3 regions of the Bacillus sp. JJ1127 genome follow, and region 3 is predicted to be linked to each of the others. Evidence: predicted binding sites of a transcription regulator. Region 3 holds the regulator's gene; each other region holds the start of a gene.
The links. Region 3 encodes Rex, which represses fermentation and respiration genes when NADH is low (regulators of the CRP and FNR family bind a similar motif). Its sites were predicted from a motif close to TTGTGAAATATTTCACAA; they were not measured.
Positions count from the first base shown of each region.

Region 1: a site for Rex is predicted at 6,147-6,164, ahead of V7183_RS07080 (formate/nitrite transporter family protein). Genes of this name have one in related genera too.
Region 2: a site for Rex is predicted at 4,688-4,705, ahead of V7183_RS07355 (L-lactate dehydrogenase). Genes of this name have one in related genera too.

Region 1 covers NZ_JBALQK010000054.1:19,623-27,898, forward strand. Annotated here, with positions in the region: gene V7183_RS07050 (FadR/GntR family transcriptional regulator) at 258-947, shown strand; gene V7183_RS07055 ((Fe-S)-binding protein) at 1,118-1,837, shown strand; gene V7183_RS07060 (LutB/LldF family L-lactate oxidation iron-sulfur protein) at 1,854-3,275, shown strand; gene V7183_RS07065 (LutC/YkgG family protein) at 3,275-3,985, shown strand; gene V7183_RS07070 (prepilin peptidase) at 4,097-4,807, shown strand; gene V7183_RS07075 (cyclic-phosphate processing receiver domain-containing protein) at 4,817-5,119, shown strand; gene V7183_RS07080 (formate/nitrite transporter family protein) at 5,219-6,061, opposite strand; gene V7183_RS07085 (TerC family protein) at 6,325-7,122, opposite strand; yybP-ykoY riboswitch at 7,209-7,375, opposite strand; gene V7183_RS07090 (TrkH family potassium uptake protein) at 7,414-8,276, opposite strand, start outside.
Region 2 covers NZ_JBALQK010000057.1:11,301-19,576, reverse strand. Annotated here, with positions in the region: gene V7183_RS07390 (3-hydroxyacyl-CoA dehydrogenase/enoyl-CoA hydratase family protein) at 1-99, shown strand, start outside; gene V7183_RS07385 (acetyl-CoA C-acetyltransferase) at 121-1,296, shown strand; gene V7183_RS07380 (hypothetical protein) at 1,422-1,556, shown strand; gene V7183_RS07375 (acyl-CoA dehydrogenase family protein) at 1,638-3,422, shown strand; gene V7183_RS07370 (hypothetical protein) at 3,547-3,675, opposite strand; gene V7183_RS07365 (hypothetical protein) at 4,093-4,278, shown strand; gene V7183_RS07360 (spore coat protein) at 4,292-4,540, shown strand; gene V7183_RS07355 (L-lactate dehydrogenase) at 4,797-5,747, shown strand; gene V7183_RS07350 (PTS transporter subunit IIC) at 5,768-6,781, shown strand; gene V7183_RS07345 (phosphatase PAP2 family protein) at 6,850-7,503, opposite strand; gene V7183_RS07340 (arsenate reductase family protein) at 7,909-8,274, shown strand.
Region 3 covers NZ_JBALQK010000152.1:6,182-14,457, reverse strand. Annotated here, with positions in the region: gene tsaB (tRNA (adenosine(37)-N6)-threonylcarbamoyltransferase complex dimerization subunit type 1 TsaB) at 1-195, shown strand, start outside; gene rimI (ribosomal protein S18-alanine N-acetyltransferase) at 207-650, shown strand; gene tsaD (tRNA (adenosine(37)-N6)-threonylcarbamoyltransferase complex transferase subunit TsaD) at 650-1,666, shown strand; gene V7183_RS15725 (ABC-F family ATP-binding cassette domain-containing protein) at 1,950-3,875, opposite strand; gene V7183_RS15720 (redox-sensing transcriptional repressor Rex) at 4,062-4,691, shown strand; gene V7183_RS15715 (YdiK family protein) at 4,720-4,911, opposite strand; gene V7183_RS15710 (CPBP family intramembrane glutamic endopeptidase) at 4,908-5,657, opposite strand; gene groES (co-chaperone GroES) at 6,094-6,378, shown strand; gene groL (chaperonin GroEL) at 6,416-8,050, shown strand; purine riboswitch at 8,222-8,276, shown strand, end outside.

The sequences.
Region 1 (8,276 bases), on a different contig from region 3:
TTATAAGGGAAATCATTATGGAATAAGCAAGGAGGATGTAGGGAGAAAAATTATAAATCAATTGTTAATGGAGATAATATCCATTAATCTCCACCATATAACAAAAAATTGACGGTTTTATGAACAAAACATTTGTACTTCTTACCAATTCGTTCTAAAATAGGTATGGATGCTATGTTTTTATAAATCGTTTTAACTGTTGTTTGGATGATACTGGGGTGATTTAACTGGAATACAAATCTATTAAACCGAAAAAAATTTACGAAGAGGTATCTGAAGCCATTTTAACAATGATAAAAAATGGTACATTAAAACCTGGTGACAAACTTCTTCCTGTTCATCAATTAGCTGAGCAGTTTCAAGTTGGCAGATCTGCAGTTCGTGAAGCGCTGAGTGCTTTGCGAGCAATGGGCTTAATTGAAATGAAACAAGGAGAAGGGACATATGTGAAGAGCTTTGATTCTTCAGCATTGACAAAATCGTTAAATCATACATTGTTAATAAAGAAGGAAGATATTTTAAATTTATTGGAAGTGCGAAAAGTGCTTGAAGTGGGGGCAGTTCGAGCAGCTGCAGCGAAGCGTACGGAAGGTAATTTACAAAATATGAAGCGTTGGTTAGATGAAATGGCAAAAGGCATGGGAGATGAAAAAGCTGGTGAAAAAGCAGATTTTCATTTTCACATGGGGATTGCAGAATCTTCACATAATAATATCTTACTTGAACTTATGAATCATGTTTCAGAGATGATTGCTGAAACAATTGGTGAGTCAAGACGCATTATTTTATATGGTGAACAAACGACAGCAGAACGACTTTTAGAAGAGCATCAAGCTATTTATGATGCGGTATTGAAGCAAGATATAGAGTCTGCACAGCAAGCAATGCTAAATCATTTAACAAATGTAGAACATATTGTCACAGGTAGAAGAGATATAAATTCGTGATTTAGTCTTTCGAAAATTCAGTTTTCTGATAAAATAGAGAAAGATTGAGGAAGCGTTTTCTTTAGAAAAGGGAAGAATCAGGCGGAATTGGATGCCTTGCTTCTTCTTTTCCTAGTCATCTGATGACCATATGAATATTGGCGAAGTTGTAATGAGGGGGAATTATAATTATGAAAGTTACTTTGTTTGTTACTTGCTTAGTCGATATGTTTGAAACAAACGTCGGTAAAGCAACAGTTGAAGTGTTGGAGCGTTTAGGTTGTGAAATCGAATTTCCAGAAGCGCAGGTTTGCTGTGGTCAACCAGCTTATAATAGCGGCCATGTAGAAGCAGCAAAAGAAGCGATGAAACACATGATTGAAACTTTTGAAAATGCGGAATACATCGTTACGCCATCTGGTTCTTGTGCGACAATGTTTCATGAGTATCCACACGTTTTTAAAGATGATCCAAAATGGGCAGCACGTGCGCAAAAAGTAGCAGATAAAACATATGAATTAACACAATTTATTGTAGATGTGTTAAAAGTTACAGATGTTGGAGCTAGCTTAGAAGGAACAGCAACTGTTCATAAATCTTGTCACATGACACGCATGCTTGGAGTAACAGAAGCGCCAGGGATTTTACTATCAAATGTAAAAGGATTAACTGTAAAAGAACTACCAAATGTACAAAATTGTTGTGGTTTTGGGGGAACGTTTTCAGTTAAGATGACACCAATTTCTGAGCAAATGGTTGATGAGAAAGTTGATAGTGTGATGGAAACCGGTGCAGATTATTTAATCGGTGCTGACTGTGGGTGTTTGTTAAACATTGGCGGACGTATTGAACGTTTAGGTAAAAAAGTAAAAGTAATGCATATTGCTGAGGTACTGAATAGCCGCTCATAAAGGGGGAACATAAGCTATGTCTATGAAAATCAGTGAGAAAAAATTTAATGATCGTGTTGGCGATGGAATTCAAGATTCGTTTATGCGCGGAGCAGTATCTTCTGCACAAACGCGTTTATATACAAATCGATTAAAAGCAGCAGATGAATTAGGAAACTGGGAAGAGTGGCGTGAACTTGGTGAACAAATTCGTCAGCATACGCTGGAAAATCTAGATTATTATTTGATGCAACTGAGTGAAAATGTATCAAAAAGAGGCGGGCATGTTTTCTTTGCGAAAACAAAAGAAGAAGCCGCACAATATATTCAAGAAGTAGCGAAAAAGAAGCAAGCGAAAAAAGTTGTGAAATCGAAATCGATGGTAACTGAAGAAATTAGTATGAATCATGCGCTTGAAGAAATTGGTTGCGAAGTTGTTGAGAGTGACTTAGGAGAATATATTTTACAAGTGGATAATGATCCACCATCTCACATTGTTGCACCAGCACTTCATAAAAATAAAACGCAAATTCGGGATGTATTTAAAGAAAAATTAGGATATGAAAACTCTGATGATCCATATGAAATGACGAAGTTTGTTCGTAAGCACCTTCGCAAAAAATTTATGGATGCTGAAATCGGGGTAACAGGCTGTAACTTTGCAGTTGCAAATACTGGTTCTCTTTGTTTAGTAACAAATGAGGGGAACGCAGATCTCGTTATGTCTATTCCAAAAACACAAATTGCGGTAATGGGTATGGAACGTATGGTTCCAACGATGGAAGAACTTGATGTTTTAGTTGGTTTACTATGCCGTAGTGCGGTAGGTCAAAAACTAACGAGTTATGTAACAGTAGCTGGCCCGATTCAAGAAGAAGAGGTAGATGGACCTGAGGAATTCCATTTAGTTGTTGTAGATAATGGACGCTCTGAAATTTTAGGTTCAGAATTCCGTCAAGTTTTACAATGTATTCGTTGTGCAGCATGTATTAATGTGTGTCCTGTATATCGTCATGTTGGTGGACATTCTTACGGATCAATTTACCCAGGACCAATTGGAGCTGTGTTAACACCACTTTTAGGTGGTTATGATGATTATAAAGAACTTCCATATGCATCTAGTCTGTGCGGGGCATGTACAGAAGCATGTCCAGTGAAAATTCCATTGCATGACTTGTTACTAAAACATCGTCAGGTCATTGTTGAGAAAGAAGGACGTGCACCACTTGCAGAAAAACTAGCAATGAAGATGTTTAGTATGGGTGCTTCTTCAGCAGCTTTATATAAAATGGGTTCTAAAATGGCTCCAGCCGCAATGAGTCCATTTACATCTGGTAATCGTGTATCGAAAGGTGTAGGACCACTGAAAAATTGGACGGATATTCGTGAGTTCCCAGCCCCAAGTAAAGAAAGATTCCGTGATTGGTATAAAGATCATAAGAAAGGCGGGAATAACTGATGACAGGGACAATTCAAAACCGTGATTCCTTTCTAGAAAATATTGCGAAAGAGCTTGGACGTGAGCAGAGAACAGAAGGTGTAAAGCGCCCGGTATGGAAAAATAATATAAATGTAGAAACGTTAAAAGATTATTCAGAAGAAGAATTGCTAGAAGTGTTTAAAAAGCAATGTACAAACATTCATACGACTGTCATTGAAACGACAAAGAATGATTTAAGTGCAACGATTCAAAAAGTAATTACTGAAAATGGCGGCGGACCTATTCTGTTATCGGAAGACAAGCGTTTTGAAGCGTACGGTTTGACATCGTTATTTACGGAAGAACTTCCAAGTCAAAATGTTGAAGTGAACATTTGGAACTCAGAAAAAAAAGAAGAAAATGTTCGCTTAGCTGAAAAAGCGAATATTGGGATTGCATTTAGTGATTATACGTTAGCAGAATCCGGTACGATTGTTGTACAGAGTCATAAAGGCCAAGGGCGTTCTCTACACTTCCTACCTACTGTGTATGTTGCTATTATTCCTCGTGAAACAATTGTACCTCGTATTACACAAGCGGTTCAGGATATGAATTCACGTGTAGAGAATGGGGAAGAAGTTGCATCTTGTATTAACTTTATAACAGGCCCAAGTAACTCAGCTGATATTGAAATGAATCTTGTTGTCGGTGTACATGGACCATTAAAAGCATTTTATTTTGTAGTATAAATGAAGAAACAGGCCTTATAAGGGCCTGTTTTTTTATGGAGAAAGACGAATTTTTGAAAATACAATGTGTTACTTTTTCTTGTTATACTAGACGCGAAAGGAGAGAATAGAATGCTATTTTATGTATATGCTTTTCTCACTGGTTTGATATTAGGCTCTTTCTATCACGTTGTTGCGTATCGTATTCCGCTCGGTTATTCCATCATAAAACCACGATCACATTGTTCTCATTGTTCCCATGTATTACAATTAAAAGAGTTAATCCCCATTTTATCATTTTGTATTCAAAAAGGACGGTGCACGCACTGTCATATAAAAATCTCATATTTTCATCCATTATTTGAAGGTGTTGCCGGAGTATTGTTTCTTCTTACAGCGGTTTTTGTTGGGGCTAATGAGCAGCTTATTATCGCATGGACGCTGTTATCACTTCTTCTTATTGTTTCTATTACAGATCTTCTTTATATGGTCATTCCAAATCAAATTTTATTCTTTTTTGCAGGACTATTTCTAATCGAACGATTTTTTATACAGCCGTGGCTATGGTGGGATGGATTGTTAGGAGCAATGGTTATGTTTATGCCCTTATATATCATTCAAGCTATTTATCCACAAGGAATCGGAGGAGGGGATGTGAAATTATTTATTTTACTTGGTTTTGTCGTTGGAACAAAAGTGATATTATTATCACTTTGTTTCTCATCATTATTTGGTCTTTGTTTTCTTATCATTTCGATTGCCCTAAAACGTATGACATATAATGAACCACTTCCTTTTGCGCCTTTTATTGCACTTGGTACAATATGTACATATAGTATGTAGAATGTATTTTTGGATGACCAAAGACCGTGTCCAGCTGGTTTTATACTAGCGACGATAGTCGAACAAGCGCTGGATCTCATTCGAAATCATAAGGTACATACGTTATCGCTCGATTATAATATGGGATTTCGTCAGAGAAATGGGTTGTTTTTCGTAGATGTATTTTGTAAGGAACGATTACATGTGGAGGAAATTCATTTTCATACGAATGATACGATAGGACAACGTTATATGTTAGATTGGATACAAAAAGGAAAAGAGTCTGGAGAAATTTTTTCATCTATTATAATTAAATGTGTTGGCAGTTACTAAAAAAGCAAGCATTCCAATCGATTTGGAATGCTTGCTCAATGAAAGGACGGGCAGTAAACCCCAGATTGGTTCAACTTACTCACAAGAGGAAGTTGAACTTTATTTTACATGTGCTGGCAATGGAATAATTTCTTCAGTTTGTTCAGAATCAATTTCTGGTTTTGTAGATTTTGTTTCGTTTTTTGTTAAATAATGATAAACCATACCAACAAATACAGATCCACCAACTATGTTACCGATTGTAGCTGGAATTAAGTTATGAATTGCACCTGCAAAAGAAACTGTATCAGGATGTGGAACAAGTAAAGCAATTGAAAATATGGATAGATTTGCGATGCTATGTTCATATCCTGACATGAAGAAAGTAAATACAGTTAAAAATATCATAAGGAGTTTAGCTGTATCTCCTTTTACTTGAGATGGAAGGAAACATGCAAGACAAACGAGCCAGTTACATAAAATAGCTTTGAAAAATATGTGCATTGTTGATGCGCCCATCTTTGTTGTGGCAACTTCATTTAATAAGTGATTGTGACTTATTGTTTCAAAAATACCAGTTGCATAAAAGAGTAATGCGAAAAATACTGCTCCTACTAAGTTTCCTACATAACAAGCACCCCAGTTGCGAAGTGTATCGATAACAGTTGTTTCTTTACGTAAAGTTGCAACGGTGAAATACATTGTATTTCCTGTAAATAATTCAGCTCCGCCAAATATAATTAAAATAAGTGCAATTCCAAAAAAGATAGAGAATGCAAAATATGTTGCGGGTGAATGTGCATCATGAAAGAAATTTCCTAATTTAGAACATAGTACAATAACAAAACCCATATAGACACCAGCTAGCGCTGCCCGAAGGAAATATTGCATTGGATTGTTATCTAACATTTTTTTCTTTTTCTTTGCGAGCTGTACTAGGTAATCTACTCCTTGTTCTAGCATAAATCATTACGCTCCTTCAATAAATCATTTATAAATATTCTTTATATGAATAAAGTACACTTAGTTGCTTTTAGTTTCAATAAGATTGTTCATTTTTTCACAAAAAGGACATATCTTAATTTTAAAAGCGTTAACATATTACGGTATAATATCGTATATTACTGAATATTGAGATAATTTAATGCGAGAGCGTGAAACTTTAGGTCTTCTGTTTTTGAACAGGAAGTGTACTAAGTAGTGAGAGAAAGAAAAAAGCGCTGTTGTTACAGCGCTTTTTCATCGAAATTCTTTTGTGCTTTTTGATTTTCTGTATCTTTAGATAAGAACCAACCACCCATTGCAATTCCGATTAATACAAGCCAGAATGTAATTTTCCATGGAGCAGATTCTGGGAATCCGTGTGGAATTACGCCTAGGGCTGGGTGTGCTAATGTATAAACCGCTAGTTTTACACCAACCCAACCAACGATTAAGAAAGCGGCTGTTTCTAAACCTGGCTTGCGTTTTAATAATTGTACGAAAGCAGATGCAGCAAATCGCATAATGATTAAACCAATTAGACCACCTACAAAAATAACAAGGAATTGCCCTGTATCGAGGCTACCGATTGTACCTAAACCTGTTTTAGGTAAAGTCATTGCTAATGCGACAGCCGCTAAAATAGAGTCCACTGCGAAGGCGATATCAGCAACTTCCACTTTGAATACAGTCCACCAAAAATTTTCTTGTTTTTTCTTTGTTTCTTTTTCTTCTGTTTCTTCATGTGCATTCTTTTTGACGTATGTTTTAAATAAATGGTTACCAGCGATAAACATGAGGTAAATTGCACCTATTGCTTGCACTTGCCATACGTCGACTAAGAAAGAAATCATAAACAATGATCCAAATCGGAAAATAAAAGCTCCTGCTAATCCATAAAATAATGCTTTTTTTCGTTTTTCTTCTGGTAAATGTTTAACCATGATTGCAAGGACAAGTGCGTTATCCGCTGCTAGAATCCCCTCTAGTGCAATTAAAATAAGTAATACCCAACCATACTGTAGTAATAATGATACATCCATGTACATTCTCCTCTCATTTGTGTTTAAACAAGTGAAGAAGTTTCTCCACTGTTTTGTTTTCTCATACTCCTGCCTATCGGCGGTGGAAGGAATTGGAAAAGAATGCAAAAAAGACCTCTGCCGTTGATAGGCAAAGGTCTTGCTAGACATATGTAATAAAAATGCCAACAAAGCCGGAAGAACTAAGTTCTACGTAATGACGACTTTGTTTCCAAGAATAAATTCTTGGACGCTACTCCCCTTTGGAGATATGTTATTGTATTTTTATTATATAGATAATAAAAATGGTTGTCAACCCGTTAAAATATCTTCATTTGGATATTTTATTTTTCTTTGTTTTTTACGAGCAAAAGAAAATGCTAACGTTAACGGACCCATTTTCCCAAAAAACATCATAAATACAATGATTATTTTTCCGATTATTGTTAAATGCGGAGTAAGCCCCATGCTTAGGCCAACGGTTCCAAATGCTGAAAACACTTCAAATGCACTCATTAATAGAGGGACTTGTTCTGTAATACTTAAAATTAAAATGGAAAAGAAGATAAATAAAATTGAAATGACTGTAATTGTCAATGCCTTGACGATAAGGGCATCTTTAATGGATTTTTTGAAAATGACAATATCATCTTGCTCTCGCAAAAATTTTACTACGCCTAATAACATAATTAAAAAAGTTGTTAATTTAATACCTCCACCTGTCGAAGCACTGCCAGCCCCAATGAACATGAGGAGCATCATTAATAAAAGAGAAGGTTTTGATAATTGCGCTATGTCAACGGTATTAAAACCAGCTGTACGTGTAGAAATAGCTTGAAAATAAGCAGCCATTCCTTCTTCAAATGGTGTAAAGCCTTTCATAGAAATAGGGTTATCAAATTCAAATATCAAAATTAAAATCGTAGCACCTATATTTACAATAAGGGTAGAAGAGAGCATAAGCTTAGAGTGTAAGGTAAGGTTTTTAAAATTTTTTTTTCGTTTTATATCTACTATGACTGTGAAACCTATTCCTCCTAAAATGATGAGAGAAGAAATGACTATATTGACGAGAATGCTATGTGAGTGAGACATTAAATTATCAGTCCAAAGAGAAAAACCTGCGTTGTTAAATGCCGAAATGGCATGAAAGAAACTATAATATAGTCCATGAG
Region 2 (8,276 bases), on a different contig from region 3:
GATGTAGAACGTGAAGCATTTATTAGCTTAGTAAGTGAGATGAAGTCACAAGCAAGAATGCAGCACATGCTTGTAAAAGGAAAGCCATTACGTAACTAATAACGAGGGGAGATATCGTTCATGAGAGAAGCTGTCATTGTTGCGGGAGCAAGAACACCGGTTGGGAAAGCGAAGAGAGGTTTATTAAAAACAGTTCGTCCAGATGACTTAGGGGCATTAGTAGTAAAAGAAACGTTAAAGCGTGCAAATAACTATGAAGGACCAATTGATGATTTAATTTTCGGTTGTGCGATGCCAGAAGCAGAACAAGGTTTAAATATGGCACGTAATATCGGCGGATTAGCAGGACTTTCTTATGATGTTCCGGCTATTACAATTAACCGTTACTGTTCTTCAGGATTACAGAGTATCGCTTATGGAGCAGAACGCATTATGCTTGGTCACTCTGAAGTGGTATTATCTGGCGGAGCGGAATCTATGAGCTTAGTTCCAATGATGGGACATGTTGTTCGTCCAAATAGCCGCCTTGTAGAAGCGGCGCCAGAATATTATATGGGCATGGGACACACAGCGGAGCAAGTTGCTATGAAATATGGGATTTCCCGTGAGGAGCAAGATGCATTTGCGGTAAGAAGTCATCAGCGTGCAGCAAAAGCATTAGCAGAAGGGAAATTTGAAGACGAAACAGTACCTGTTGATGTAACGCTTCGTACTGTTTCCGCAAATAACAAATTACAAGAAGAAACAATCGTCTTCTCACAAGATGAAGGAGTAAGAGCGGATACGACATTAGATGTCCTTGGAAAATTACGCCCAGCATTTAATGTTCGCGGTTCTGTAACTGCTGGTAACTCTTCACAAATGAGTGACGGGGCAGCATCCGTTCTTCTAATGGATCGTGAAAAAGCAGTGAGCGATGGCATGAAGCCGCTTGCGAAATTCCGCTCATTTGCAGTAGCTGGCGTACCGCCAGAAGTAATGGGAATCGGTCCAATTGCAGCGATTCCAAAAGCGTTAAAATTAGCGGGATTAGAACTATCTGATATCGGCTTATTTGAGCTAAATGAAGCATTTGCATCTCAATCAATTCAAGTTATTCGTGAGCTTGGCTTAGATGAAGAAAAAGTAAATGTAAACGGCGGTGCAATCGCACTTGGACATCCACTTGGCTGTACAGGAGCAAAATTAACATTATCTCTTATCCATGAGATGAAACGACGTAATGAACAGTTCGGTATTGTAACAATGTGTATCGGCGGCGGAATGGGAGCTGCTGGAGTATTCGAGTTACTATAAAAAGTGGAAGCGGCTCGCTTAGAGTGTGAGGGGGATGGAGCTTCTGACGTAGAGGCGTCCTTTGCCTCGCAGGAGGAAGCGAAGCCACCGAACGTTCTAGCCGCTGGAACTAGATTAAATAAAAAGTGGAAGCGGCTTGTCCAGAACAAGAGGACGTTGGAGGCCCTGATGAAGAGGCGTTCTTTGCCTCGCAGGAAGGGGCGAAACGGCCGACTGTTCTAGCCGCTGGAACTAGATTACAAAAAAGTGAAAGCAACTAAAGGCCATAAAAAATAAAGGGAGAGCCAGCTTCTCTCAAAATGAGAGAGGCGGCCTATGAAAATATGAAGGAGGAAATTTTCATGGAAAAAATAGTGGGAAATGCAATTAAAGGCGGTAGTTTTTTAATCGATGAGATCACAATGGATCAAGTATTTACACCAGAGGATTACAGCGATGAGCATAAAATGATTGCGAAAACAACAGAGGACTTTATCGTAAATGAAGTTCTCCCGGAGCTTGAATATTTAGAGCAGCATGAGTTTGATCGTTCTGTTCGCTTATTAAAAGAAGCTGGAGAGCTTGGATTATTAGGTGCTGATGTACCAGAAGAGTACGGCGGAATTGGTCTTGATAAAGTTAGCTCAGCGTTAATTGCAGAGAAATTCTCTCGCGCTGGCGGCTTCGCGATTACACATGGTGCTCACGTTGGAATCGGATCGTTACCAATCGTATTATTTGGTAACGAAGAGCAAAAGCAAAAATATTTACCAGCGTTAGCAACAGGTGAAAAATTAGCTGCATACGCATTAACTGAGCCAGGTTCTGGATCTGATGCATTAGGTGCAAAAACAACGGCTCGCTTAAATGCGGAAGGTACACACTACGTATTAAATGGTGAAAAACAATGGATTACAAACTCTGCTTTCGCTGACGTATTTGTTGTATATGCAAAAATAGATGGCGAGCACTTCTCGGCATTTATCGTAGAGAAAGAATACCCAGGCGTATCAACAAGCCCCGAAGAAAAGAAAATGGGTATTAAATGTTCTTCTACTCGTACGTTAATTTTAGAAGATGCATTAGTACCGAAAGAAAATGTACTTGGTGAAATTGGTAAGGGTCATGTTATTGCCTTTAACATTTTAAATATCGGCCGTTATAAATTAGGCGTTGGTACAGTTGGTTCTTCTAAACGTGCATTAGAAATTTCAGCACAATATGCAAATCAACGTCAACAATTTAAGCAACCAATCGCTCGTTTCCCATTAATTCAAGAAAAACTTGCAAATATGGCAGCGAAAATCTATGCAGCTGAAAGCTCTGTATATCGTACAGTAGGTTTATTTGAAAGCCGCATGAGCACATTATCCGAAGAAGAAGTAAAAGACGGAAAAGCTGTTGCAGCTTCTATTGCTGAATATGCAATTGAGTGCTCTTTAAATAAAGTATTCGGTTCTGAAGTATTAGATTACGTAGTAGATGAAGGCGTTCAAATCCACGGTGGTTACGGATTTATGGCAGAGTATGAGATTGAAAGAATGTACCGCGATTCTCGTATTAACCGTATTTTCGAAGGAACAAACGAAATTAACCGTTTAATCGTACCAGGTACGTTCTTACGTAAAGCAATGAAAGGTGAATTACCACTTCTGCAAAAAGCACAAAAATTACAAGAAGAGTTAATGATGATGATGCCAGAAGAAGTGGGCGATGAGCCATTAGCGCTTCAAAAATATTTAGTAGGTAACGCGAAGAAAATTGGCTTAATGGTAGCTGGATTAGCTGCTCAAAAATACGGTAAAGCATTAGACAAAGAACAAGAAGTTCTTGTTAACATTGCGGATATCGTAAGCAACTTATATGCAATGGAATCAGCTGTTCTTCGTACAGAAAAAGCAATTAAAGCAACTGGTCTTGAAAAGAATAAACAAAAAGTGTTATACACTGAAGTATTCTGTCAAGAAGCATTCAACCAAATCGAAGCAGATGCAAAAGAAACAATTATCGCAGTTGAAAACGGTGATATGCTGCGCATGATGTTATCAGCGCTTCGCAAATTCACTCGTTACACGCCGCTTAATGTAATTCCGAAGAAACGTGAAATTGCTGCGAAGATTTTAGAAGAAGAGCGTTATACAGTTTAATGATTTAGCAAAAACCAGTAGTCACTTTTGTGGCTACTGGTTTTTGATGACAAAAAGGACTCTAAATAATTTAGGGTCCTTTTCATTAATATTAAGCTCTCAATGGTAAAGTTGAGAAAAGCTATTATTTTGCAGGTTTTAGAAATGTATATATCGCTAATAAGAAGCTAAAAAAAATAAAGACTTGAGCATCTTGACTAGGACCCGGATCATAAATTTTTTGAATTTCTGTAAGGAATTCATGTGTTTTCATTTTACTATCTCCTTTTTTGATAGTGATTTACAATGAGGAATATCATCTAGTTCATTTGTTGTAATAGAAAATCGAAGACGAGCCCTTTATTAATTATGATTAATAGATGATGTGTAATCTTCTGATGAGGTGGAGTATTCGGAATTTTCTTATCATATAATTATGATATATTAATTAAATTTCAAAAACAATGAATTTTTCATAATATGTAAATTAATGTTAGGGAAAATAGATAGTATTTCAGAAAAGAAAAGTTAATAGGATGTAAAACGAATGGGGGTTAGCGTCATGAGTGAAGCGATATTAGATACGTATAACAAGGAAATTAAATATCTTATACCGTCATTTCTCGTGCATACAATCCAAAAACAAATAAATACTAAATGGTGAATGAACAAAGAAAGGAAGGTTTTTATTATGCCAAATTTAACAGAGCTGGAGCTTGAAAATTTACGCCATCTTATTGGGGGACACACGACAGTTGCAAATAAATTAGATCAGTATGCACAGCAGTGTACAGATCCTCAATTAAAACAAATGCTACAGCAAGATGCGCAAGCTGCAAGAAATACAAAACAACAATTAATGTCCTTTTTAGGCTAGGAGGGTATCGATTATGAACGAAAAAGATATGGTTAACGATTATTTAGCAGGATTAAACGCTAGTTTGACTAAATATGCGAATTACATAGCAGAGTCGAATAATGAACAGTTACATCAAACGTTGATTCACATTCGCAATCAAGATGAACTAAGGCAGCGTAATGTATATGAATATGCGTTACAAAAAGGACATTATAAGCCAGCTGCTCCTGCAAATCCAGCGGTTGTTCAGCAATTGAAAAGTCAATTAAGTGCACAATAATAAACAAAAAAGAGAGTGAATATTCATCTGATATTCGCTCTCTTTTTTGTTTATCTATATATGTCAATAAATACGCATAAAATATTTTTTTAGTTGTAACAAATATGACGAAACATAGTAGAGGATGTCACAAAATAGACATAAACTTTGTTCAATATTTCACAAACTATCCATGGTTTCTACAGTGTAAATCTCTATAATGAAAAGTGTAAATAACAAAATAAATAGATTACATAATCAATTAGGGGAGATTGTTATGAATAGAAACACAAGAAAAATCGCTATTATTGGTACAGGGTTAGTTGGATCAAGTTGTGCGTATTCGATTGTGAATCAAGGCATCTGTGAAGAATTGGTATTAGTTGATATAAATCATGAACGTGCAGTTGGCGAAGCGATGGACCTATCGCACTGCATTAACTTTACAAATACAAGAACAAAAGTATATGCAGGGACTTATGAAGACTGCAAAGATATGGACATTGTGATTATTACAGCAGGACCAGCACCAAAACCGGGACAAAGTCGCTTGGATACTTTAGGAGCAAGTGCAAAGATTATGGAAAGTGTGGTAGGGGGTGTAATAGGAAGCGGATTTGATGGCATCTTCTTAATCGCATCCAATCCAGTCGATATTATTACGTATCAAGTTTGGGAATTGTCTGGTTTACCAAGAAATCGTGTGCTTGGTACAGGTACATCATTAGACTCTTCGCGCCTAAGAACAATTTTATCTGAAATACTTGAAGTTGATCCTCGTAGCATTCAAGGTTATTCATTAGGAGAACATGGTGATTCTCAAATGGTTGCTTGGTCTCATGTTACAGTCGGTGGAAAACCGATCTTGCAAATTTTGGAAGAGCAAAAAGAACGTTTTGGTGAAATTGATTTAGATGAAATTGTTGAGAAAACTGCGAAAGCTGGTTGGGAAATTTATAAACGTAAAGGAACTACTTATTACGGTATTGGAAACTCGTTAGCTTATATTGCACAATCAATCTTTAATGATGATCATCGCGTAATTGCTGTTTCAGCAATTTTAGATGGTGAATATGGCGAATATGATATTTGCACAGGTGTACCATGCATTATTACAAGAGATGGTGTGAAAGAAGTTGTAGAACTAAACTTAACAGAATCCGAAGAAAGCCGATTTGCAAAATCTAATGATATTTTACGTGATTACATGAAAACAATCGGTTATTAAAATAGGAGAAGGTGAAACAGATGAAGGAATATATTATGTCTCGTGTATTCAAAGGTTCTGCCGGAATTGCACAAGGTATTTTCGTATCCCTTGGAATTGGTTTACTTATCGAAAATATAGGAAGAATTGTTGATATTCCAATGTTAATTACAATTGGAGTTGTAGCAAAATCACTTATGGCACCAGCAATTGGAGCAGGGATTGCTTTTATGCTTGGAGCAAACGGACTTGTCATTTTCTCAGCAATGGTTGCAGGAGCGATTGGAGCAGGGTCCATTTCAATCACTGAAGCCGGTTTAATCATTAAAACTGGTGAGCCAATCGGTGCGTTAATAACAGCGACTTTAGCGGTTTATATTGGTAAACGATTAAGCGGAAAAACAGCTTTAGATATGATGCTCGTTCCATTTGCAGCAATATTAGGCTCAGGCATAGTCGGTATTTGGTTAGCTCAAAATATTAGCCCTGTTTTAAATATAGTTGGAGCGTTTATTAAAGATAGCTCAGCTGGTAGCCCATTTATTGCTTCTGTCGTACTTTCAGTTGTTTGGGGACTATTACTTATTTCTCCAGCATCATCAGCTGCTCTAGCAATTGCGCTTAGTCTAGACGGTGTTGCAGGGGGTGCTGCACTTGCAGGATGTGTAGCTCAATTTATCGGATTCGCTGTTATCTCTGCGAAAGAAAATAACTTAGGTGGTATTTTAGCACAGGCGCTTTGTACTCCAAAAGTACAGTTGCCGAACATTACTAAAAATCCAATGATTCTCGTCCCAACTGTCGTCGCCAGTGCCATTGTGGGCCCTGTATCTGCACTTCTCTTCCATTTGGAAGCAGGTAAAGAAATCGCAGGTCTTGGGTTAAGTTCTCTTATTGCACCAATTAATTTAATTTCTAGCCAAGGATTAAGTGTTGTCCCAGCGTTGGTCATCACTTATATCGTAATCCCAGTAGCTGTTTCTTATATACTTTACATGGTACTAAGAAAAGCAGGTCGTATCCATGCCGGTGATATGACTGTACCACAATCTTAATGTAATACATTGAAAATCTCCTTTATATAGATAAAAGCAGACTGAAGAAGCCACAGTCTGCTTTTTTATTATAGTTTATAAGTTTGTCTTGCTGGAATTGTAACAGTGTCTTTTCGGTTCACTAGCAGTAGTTGCACACCGAAGTACAGAGTACTTGCAACTGCCATACCAGAAACCGCATCTAAGAAGGCATGTTGTTTTGTAAATAACGTAGATAGAATAATGAGTGTACCAAAGAAAGTAAGAATCAAATATTCCCATATGTGTTGTTCTCTTCGCTTATAAGCAACTAACATAATTACGAATGTTGTGAGAACATGGATGCTAGGAAAACAGTTTACAGGTTGATCAATACTATAAATATAGCGAACTAACTCAGAGAATGCATCTGTTCCTACAACTGTTGGACGCGGTACAGTAGTTTGCCAAAAGTAGTAAATAGAAAAACAAGTCAGCTTCCCAAGAATCACGCTGCTTAGTGCTACGTAATATTGCTTGCGATCAGTAAAACAGTAATAAATGAGTGCGCCGTATAAGTATGGAAACCAAAGTAAATACGGAATAATAAATGCCTTTACAAACGGAATCCAATCATCAACTATTGTTGTAACATCAACGGCATGAACGCCAGATTTATTCAGTACATCGTAAAGGGGGCTTACAAGTACGAGTAGAAGTATATAACTTAATGGAAGAAAAGATGAAAGCTTAGATTTTTTCATAATGATCTCCTATGTTTTAGTAATGTAAGCAAATTCAATTGATTATAATATAGAAAATCAAAATGGGCTATCGATTTTACTTACATTTTTTTGAATCAACCTTACATTTTTGTCACTTGACTTTGGAAATGGGGGAGATTAGATATGGGACGTTCGTTTCGTTTTTGTTTTCTTATTTGTATTCATTTAAATAAACGTTTGTTTAAGATATATGTTCGGGTTCCGTATACACAGTGAATCGGGAGAGAAAAATTTTATAGATAGAAATGGCGGAAAATAAGGAAAATTTGCAGGATAAAAGAAAATTGTGACGAAATAAGTTAAAGTTTGGAGAATAATCGTTTGAAATAATAAAACGTTTTCTATATGATAAAGGTAAAGGTTAGTAAAAAAGTAGGTGAATTTATGACAGTAACATTTTATTCATACCCAAAGTGTGGCACATGCCAAAAAGCAAAAAAATGGTTCGAGGCAAACGATGTAGCATATGAGATGATTCATATTGTTGAAAATCCACCGTCAAAAGAAGATTTACGTAATTTACATGCAAAAAGTGAATTGCCATTAAAAAAATTCTTTAATACAAGTGGAATGCGTTACCGCGAGCTTGGCTTAAAAGATAAGTTAAAGGATGCAAGTGAAGACGAAATGTTTGAGCTTTTAGCATCTGATGGCATGTTGATTAAACGTCCAATCGTAACAGATGGAACGAATGTAACACTTGGTTTTAACGAAGAGCAGTTTGAAAGTGTGTGGAAAAAGTACCAATAAGG
Region 3 (8,276 bases):
CTGCATAAAGAAACGATTATAGAATATTTAGGAGATCAAGCTGTATTTGCTTCCTTTACAAAGAATAATCCAAGACCAAGTGAGCTAGCATTTTTAGGATTACAAAAGGAAGAACAAAGTGTACATACATTTGTTCCGAGCTATCTTCGTCTAGCAGAGGCAGAAACAAAATGGTTAGAAAGTCAAAAAAAATAGGAGCTGTCGAAATGGATATTACATTTAGAAAGATGACGACTGATGATATTGCTCAAATTGTAGCTATTGAAGAAGCGTCTTTCCCAACTCCTTGGACTGCCGATGCATTTCACCGTGAATTAACGATGAACGAATATGCACATTATGTTGTTATAGAAAAGGATGGTCTGGTAATTGGATATTGTGGATTGTGGATTATTATTGATGAGTCACATATAACAAATATAGCTATTTTGCCAGAATATCGTGGTCAAAAGCTTGGGGAGGCTTTGCTTAAAGAAGTAATGGACCAAGCGAAGGAAATGGGAGCAAAAACGATGACACTTGAAGTTCGCGTTTCAAATGAAGTAGCAAAACAGTTATACCGGAAGTATGGATTCCAAAATGGCGGGATTCGTAAACGATACTATACAGACAATTATGAAGATGGTCTTGTAATGTGGGTGAATATATAATGGAAAAAAATACGATTATACTTGGTATTGAAACAAGCTGTGATGAAACAGCTGTAGCGATTGTTAAAAATGGAACAGAAATAGTGGCAAATATTGTTGCATCACAAATTGAAAGTCATAAGCGTTTTGGCGGAGTTGTACCAGAGATTGCATCTCGTCATCACGTAGAACAAATTACAGTTGTATTAGAAGAAGCTTTAAAAGAAGCAAATATCTCTTTTGAAGATATTGATGCAATTGCAGTGACAGAAGGCCCTGGTTTAGTAGGTGCACTTTTAATTGGTGTAAATGCGGCTAAAGCTGTTGCTTTTGCTCATGATATTCCTCTTGTTGGTGTTCATCATATCGCTGGTCATATTTATGCGAACCGCTTAGTAAAAGAGCTAGAATTCCCATTGCTATCACTTGTTGTATCTGGAGGACATACAGAGCTTGTTTATATGAAAGAACATGGCTCGTTTGAGGTAATTGGTGAAACAAGAGATGATGCAGCGGGAGAAGCATATGACAAAGTGGCGCGTACGTTATCTATGCCATACCCAGGCGGTCCTCATATTGATCGTCTTGCTCATGAAGGAAGGCCAACGATTGATTTACCACGTGCATGGCTAGAACCAGATTCGTATGATTTTAGCTTTAGTGGATTGAAATCAGCAGTTATCAACACTGTGCATAACGCAAAACAACGAGGCGAAGAAATTGCTCCAGAAGATTTAGCAGCGAGCTTCCAAGAAAGTGTAATAGATGTATTAGTAACGAAAGCAGCACGTGCAGCTGAAGCATACAATGTAAGACAGGTGCTTCTTGCTGGGGGCGTAGCAGCAAATAAAGGGCTTCGAGCACGCTTAGAAGCAGAATTTGCGAAAAAAGAGCATATGGAACTAATCATTCCACCATTATCTTTATGCACAGATAATGCAGCAATGATTGCAGCAGCAGGGACAATTGCATATGAACAAGGGAAACGTGCAACATTAGCCTTAAATGCAAACCCAGGTTTAGATATTGAAGCATAGTTATACACAAAATTAACCACAACCTGTGGATAAAACCCACATTATCTGTTGATAATGTGGGTTTTATTGTGAATATAAAATGTTGATAACTTTTTTATATTTTGTGGGTAATGTGGAAAAGTTATTTTTATCTTTATATATTAAAGGTGGATATGTGTATAATGTTGTGGATAAACAGATAGAGGTCAGACTTTTGATTAATCTATATTTTTCATATAAACAACAAACAAGGTAGCTAAATATTCTTTGGCTACCTTGTTTTTATTACGTAAATATAGAAAGGTTACATGTGTAATTCTTCCCATTCTGCCATATGTTTTTCTAGTTGTTCTTGTAATGTTTGTTTTGTGTTTGTAATTTCACTTGCTCGTTCATAATCTGCATATACTTCAGGTAGACAAAGCTGGTCTTCTAATGCTTCGATCTCCTCTTCTAATTTCGCGATGTTTTGTTCCAGTTCTTCAATTTTTCGAATACGCTGGCGTTCTAGCTTTTTACGCTCTTTTTCTTCAAGATAACTTAATTTTTCTTGAGCAATGTTTTTTTGAATAGGTGCTTCTTCCTCTTGTTGCTCAAATTCAGCACGCTCAATCATTTCATTTTTCTTTTCGATATAGTAGTCATAGTCACCTAAATATTCCTGTGCACCATCTGTTGATAACTCAACGACTGTAGTTGTGACACGGTTAATAAAATAGCGATCATGAGAAACGAATAAAAGAGTTCCTGGATAATCGATTAAGGCGTTCTCTAGAATTTCTTTACTATTTAAATCAAGATGGTTTGTTGGCTCATCTAAAATCAGCAGGTTAGATTTTTGCATCATTAATTTCGCTAAGGCTAATCGTGCCTTTTGGCCGCCACTAAGAGAAGAAACAGGTTTTAATACATCATCTCCTGTGAATAAAAAATTACCGAGTATAGTACGAATTTCCTTTTCTGGCTGTAGTGGATAATCATCCCATAATTCATTTAAAACACGCTTAGACGATGTTAAGTTTGCCTGTTCTTGATCATAGTATCCAATAGATACATTCGAACCGAAAGAAACCTCACCGCTTAACGTGTGCAATTTATTCACAATTGATTTTAATAATGTAGATTTTCCAATCCCATTTGGTCCGACTAATGCAACACTATCACCACGGGTTAAGCGCATATTCACATGTTCAATAACAGGCTCATGGTCGTATCCAATTGAAACATCTTTTACTTGTAAGACGTCGTTACCACTTTGTTTCTCGATATCAAAGTGAAAGGATGCTGATTTAGAGTCACCTAATGGTCTAGTCAGTAATTCCATTCGATCTAATTGCTTACGGCGACTTTGTGCACGTTTTGTTGTAGATGCACGGGCGATATTCTTTTGGACAAAGTCTTCGAGTTTAGCAATTTCCTCTTGTTGCTTTTCATAACGCTTCATTTCCTGTTCATATAGTGCAGCTCTTAGCTCTAAATACTTACTGTAGTTACCAACATATCGTCTGCTTTCTTTATTAGAAATTTCATATACTTGTGTAACAAGCTTGTCTAAAAAGTAGCGATCGTGGGAAACAATTAGAATAGCTCCTGGATAGCCTTGTAAATATTGTTCAAGCCATGTTAGTGTATCGATGTCCAAATGGTTTGTTGGCTCATCCAAGATGAGTAAATCTGGTTTTGTTAATAATAATTTGCCGAGAGCCAATCGTGTTTTTTGGCCACCGCTTAATGTAGAAATTGTCGTTTGGTGTGTTTCGGTTGGAAAACCGAGACCACTTAAAATAGAACGAATATCAGCCTCATATTGATAACCGCCTTGATCTTTATAATCTAGTTGCAATTGATCATAATCAGCGAGTAATTTTTCGGACGTAGTAGCATTTGAAAAGTTCTCTTCTTGCCCCATTTCATGCTCTAGCCTTCGAAGTTTTTTCTCCATTTGCTGCAAGTGTGTAAAGACAGTTAGCATTTCATCCCAAATTGTTAAAGAAGTTTCGAGGCCGGTATTTTGAGCTAAATAACCAATTGAAACATCTTTTGGTTTTATAATTTCACCGCCATCATGAGATAACTCTCCGGCAATTATTTTTAATAATGTAGATTTTCCGGCTCCATTTCGTCCGACTAGTGCGATACGATCTTTCGTTTGAACCTCTAATTTAATGTTTGCAAGGATTGTTTCAGCACCGTATAATTTTGAAAGCCCATTCACTTGTAATAAAATCAATGTTTTCACCTCAAATAATTTCTTAACTTTGCCATGTTTATATTTCTCAATCATACTAAAAATAGTGTATAGTTTAAAATAAAGAGAGAATTCTTCTCTCTTTATTATACAAGGAAAGTCATAAGTGCTAAACTTTTCTATTTGTTTCAGGTATAGGAACAAAGATAGGAAGAGAGGAGAGGTTATATGGATCAACAGAAGATTCCACAGGCCACTGCCAAACGATTGCCTCTATACTATCGATTTATCCAAAACTTATCTCTTTCTGGTAAGCAACGTGTTTCATCAGCAGAATTGAGTGAAGCGGTGAAGGTAGACTCCGCGACGATTCGAAGAGATTTTTCATATTTTGGAGCGTTAGGAAAAAAAGGATATGGTTATAATGTGAATTATTTACTATCCTTTTTCCGTGAAACGCTCGATCAAGATGATATAACACGTGTGGCACTTATTGGAGTGGGTAATTTAGGGACCGCTTTCTTACATTACAATTTCACGAAAAATAATAATACAAAAATTGAAATGGCCTTTGATATCAATGAAGAGAAAGTTGGAAAAGAAATCGGAGGAATTCCTGTATATCATTTAGATGAACTAGAAGAGCGTCTAAAAAGTGATATACAAGTGGCAATATTAACAGTACCTGCTACCGTTGCACAAGCTGTGGCAGATCGATTGGCTGATACAGCTGTACACGGAATTTTAAATTTTACACCAGCACGATTAAACGTGTCAGAAAATATACGAATTCATCATATTGATTTAGCCGTAGAATTACAAACGCTTGTTTACTTTTTGAAAAATTATCCACAATAAAACGCAGAGGAAAATCCTCTGCGTTTTATTATTGTTTTTTCTTTGTAAATTTGACTAAGATAAGACGAAGTGCCAAATTAAAATCAATTGTTGCCATAGCTGCAAACAGTAGTGTCCAAGGGTTCCAGATTGTATCTGTAACGTTCATAATTGCGAGGCGTACAAAAACACATCCAAGCAGGAAATATAGTGCTGCCATGAACAATGGTGAGTTCCTCATATTAAAAATCCTCCGATAAAGCCTTGCATTTTTTCAGCTTCTTTAATCATTTCCTGTATTTGTTCATTACTCATTACGACTTGAATTAACGCGACCATTGTATTCATTGAAACATGGGCCATGATAGGGACAATAATCCGTCTCGTTTTTACATATAAAAATGCGAATACAAAACCCATGGAAGTGTATACCAATAGATGTGAAAAATCAAAGTGAATTGCTGCAAATACAAGCGAGCTAATAATAGCTGCAATAAAGAAGTTAAATTTCTTATACAATGTACCAAATAAAATTTTTCTAAACACAATCTCTTCTAAAATAGGTCCGATTATCGATATAACAATAAGGAACCATGGTGTAGTTCTTGCAATTTCCATTAAGTGTTCCGTGTTTTCGGAACCAGGCTTAATACCTAGTAAGCGCATTTCAATCGTGCCTGCAATTGTTTGGGAAAAGAGAGCTAAGAAGAAACCAATAAAGATCCAGCCAACTGCGGCAGGAATACTAGCACGTTTTGTATCTAAATGCCTCTCTCGAATATCTGTTCTAAGCAGAAAAAGTACAATACATAATGCAATAAAGAAGCTAATGATTGCCCAGTGACCAGTCACTAGTTGTATTTTTTCTTCTTGGGTGAATCCTCTATTATTATATAGTCCAGTTTTCACAAGAAGTGGTAATCCAACAATACCTGATAATTGCATAAGAATATATGTAACTATAATCCACCAATATTGTTTTTTCAAATTGGTTAACCATCCTTTCTAACCCTAGTTTATGAGATAAGGCGGGATAACATGTAAACATCCAGCCGAGTATACGTAATAACCATTCATATTATGATTTTTTTGTAAATCTTTCTTTGAAAATGAAATAGAAGACAGGAAAATGCTGTACTTATAGAGAAAACAATTTATGGCGTCTTTCATATTGTAACATACGATAAGTGGAAACGCCGATTCATATACGGAAGGCTTTCTTGAGAATAGTTACAACGATAATCAAGTTGTTCTTTTCTAGGAGGACGTATAGAAAAAGTGTATCTAGCAATTTGCGAAAAAATTATGATTTTTTTACTTGCAAAAGAAAATGAGATTATTTATTATTATAAGTGTGTTAGCACTCATGAGTCTTGAGTGCTAATAAAGGAAATTTACATAAAAAATGAGGAGGTTATTGTTCATGCTAAAGCCATTAGGTGATCGCGTTGTAATTGAGCTTGTTCAAGCAGAAGAAAAAACAGCAAGTGGTATTGTATTACCAGACACTGCAAAAGAAAAACCACAAGAGGGTAAAGTTATTGCAGTAGGTACTGGTCGAGTGCTTGAAAATGGTGAGCGTGTTGCTTTAGAGGTAGCTGCAGGTGATCTTATCATCTTCTCAAAATATGCAGGTACTGAAGTGAAATATGAAGGTACAGACTACTTGATTTTACGTGAAAGTGACATTTTAGCAGTTATCGGTTAATTATATACATTTTAAAAATCCAAGGGGGTCAAATATTATGGCAAAAGATATTAAATTTAGTGAAGAAGCACGTCGTTCGATGCTTCGCGGTGTCGACACTCTTGCAAATGCAGTAAAAGTAACGCTTGGACCAAAAGGTCGTAACGTTGTACTTGAGAAAAAATTCGGTTCACCACTTATTACAAATGATGGTGTAACAATCGCAAAAGAAATTGAATTAGAAGATGCATTCGAAAACATGGGTGCAAAATTAGTAGCAGAAGTTGCTAGCAAAACAAATGACGTAGCTGGTGACGGAACAACAACTGCGACTGTATTAGCACAAGCTATGATTCGTGAAGGCTTAAAAAACGTAACAGCTGGTGCGAACCCAATGGGTCTTCGTAAAGGTATCGAAAAAGCTGTTGTTGCAGCAGTAGAAGAATTAAAAACGATTTCTAAACCAATCGAAGGTAAATCTTCTATCGCGCAAGTAGCTGCTATTTCTGCTGATGATGAAGAAGTAGGTAAATTAATTGCTGAAGCAATGGAGCGCGTTGGTAACGACGGCGTTATTACATTAGAAGAATCTAAAGGATTCACAACAGAATTAGATGTAGTAGAAGGTATGCAATTTGATCGTGGATATGCATCTCCTTACATGATTACTGATTCTGACAAAATGGAAGCAGTACTTGATAACCCATATATCTTAATCACTGACAAAAAGATTTCTAACATCCAAGAAATCTTGCCAGTGTTAGAGCAAGTGGTACAACAAGGTAAACCACTTCTTATCATTGCAGAAGATGTAGAAGGCGAAGCTTTAGCTACATTAGTAGTAAACAAACTTCGTGGTACATTCAATGTAGTAGCTGTTAAAGCTCCTGGCTTTGGTGACCGTCGTAAAGCAATGCTAGAAGATATCGCAATCTTAACTGGTGGCGAAGTAATCACTGAAGAATTAGGACGTGACTTAAAATCGGCTACAGTTGCATCTTTAGGACGCGCTGGTAAAGTTGTTGTAACGAAAGAAAACACAACTGTAGTTGAAGGTGTAGGTAACACAGAACAAATCGAAGCTCGCATCGGTCAAATCCGTGCACAATTAGAAGAAACAACTTCTGAATTCGATCGTGAAAAATTACAAGAGCGTCTTGCTAAACTTGCAGGCGGCGTAGCAGTAATTAAAGTAGGTGCAGCAACTGAAACTGAGTTAAAAGAGCGTAAACTTCGCATTGAAGATGCACTTAACTCAACTCGTGCAGCAGTAGAAGAAGGTATTGTTGCAGGTGGCGGTACTTCACTTATGAACGTATACACTAAAGTGGCTGGTATTGCAGCTGAAGGCGACGAAGCAACAGGTATCAACATTGTACTTCGTGCATTAGAAGAGCCAGTTCGTCAAATCGCAATTAACGCTGGTCTAGAAGGATCTGTTGTTGTAGAACGCTTAAAAGGCGAAAAAGTAGGCGTTGGTTTCAACGCAGCAACAGGCGAATGGGTAAACATGCTTGAGTCTGGTATCGTAGACCCAGCAAAAGTAACTCGTTCTGCACTTCAAAACGCAGCATCTGTTGCAGCTATGTTCTTAACAACTGAAGCTGTAGTTGCTGACAAGCCAGAACCAAATGCTCCAGCAATGCCTGACATGGGCGGCATGGGCATGGGTGGTATGGGCGGAATGATGTAATTTCATCCGTCAGCCGAACATCCATCTCTATATAGAGGTGGATGTTTTTTTGTTGTAAGATGTAAAAAAATTATAGTAATAAAGGTTCTGTCGCACGGAGAAACTAATTTCTGTAGAATTTTGTCGCTTTCTCTCTTGACCGTATTGATACTTCATTGTTAGAATCTAGGAAGATAATATAAAACAATCCTTCATATATCCTCAATGATATGGTTTGAGAGTCTCT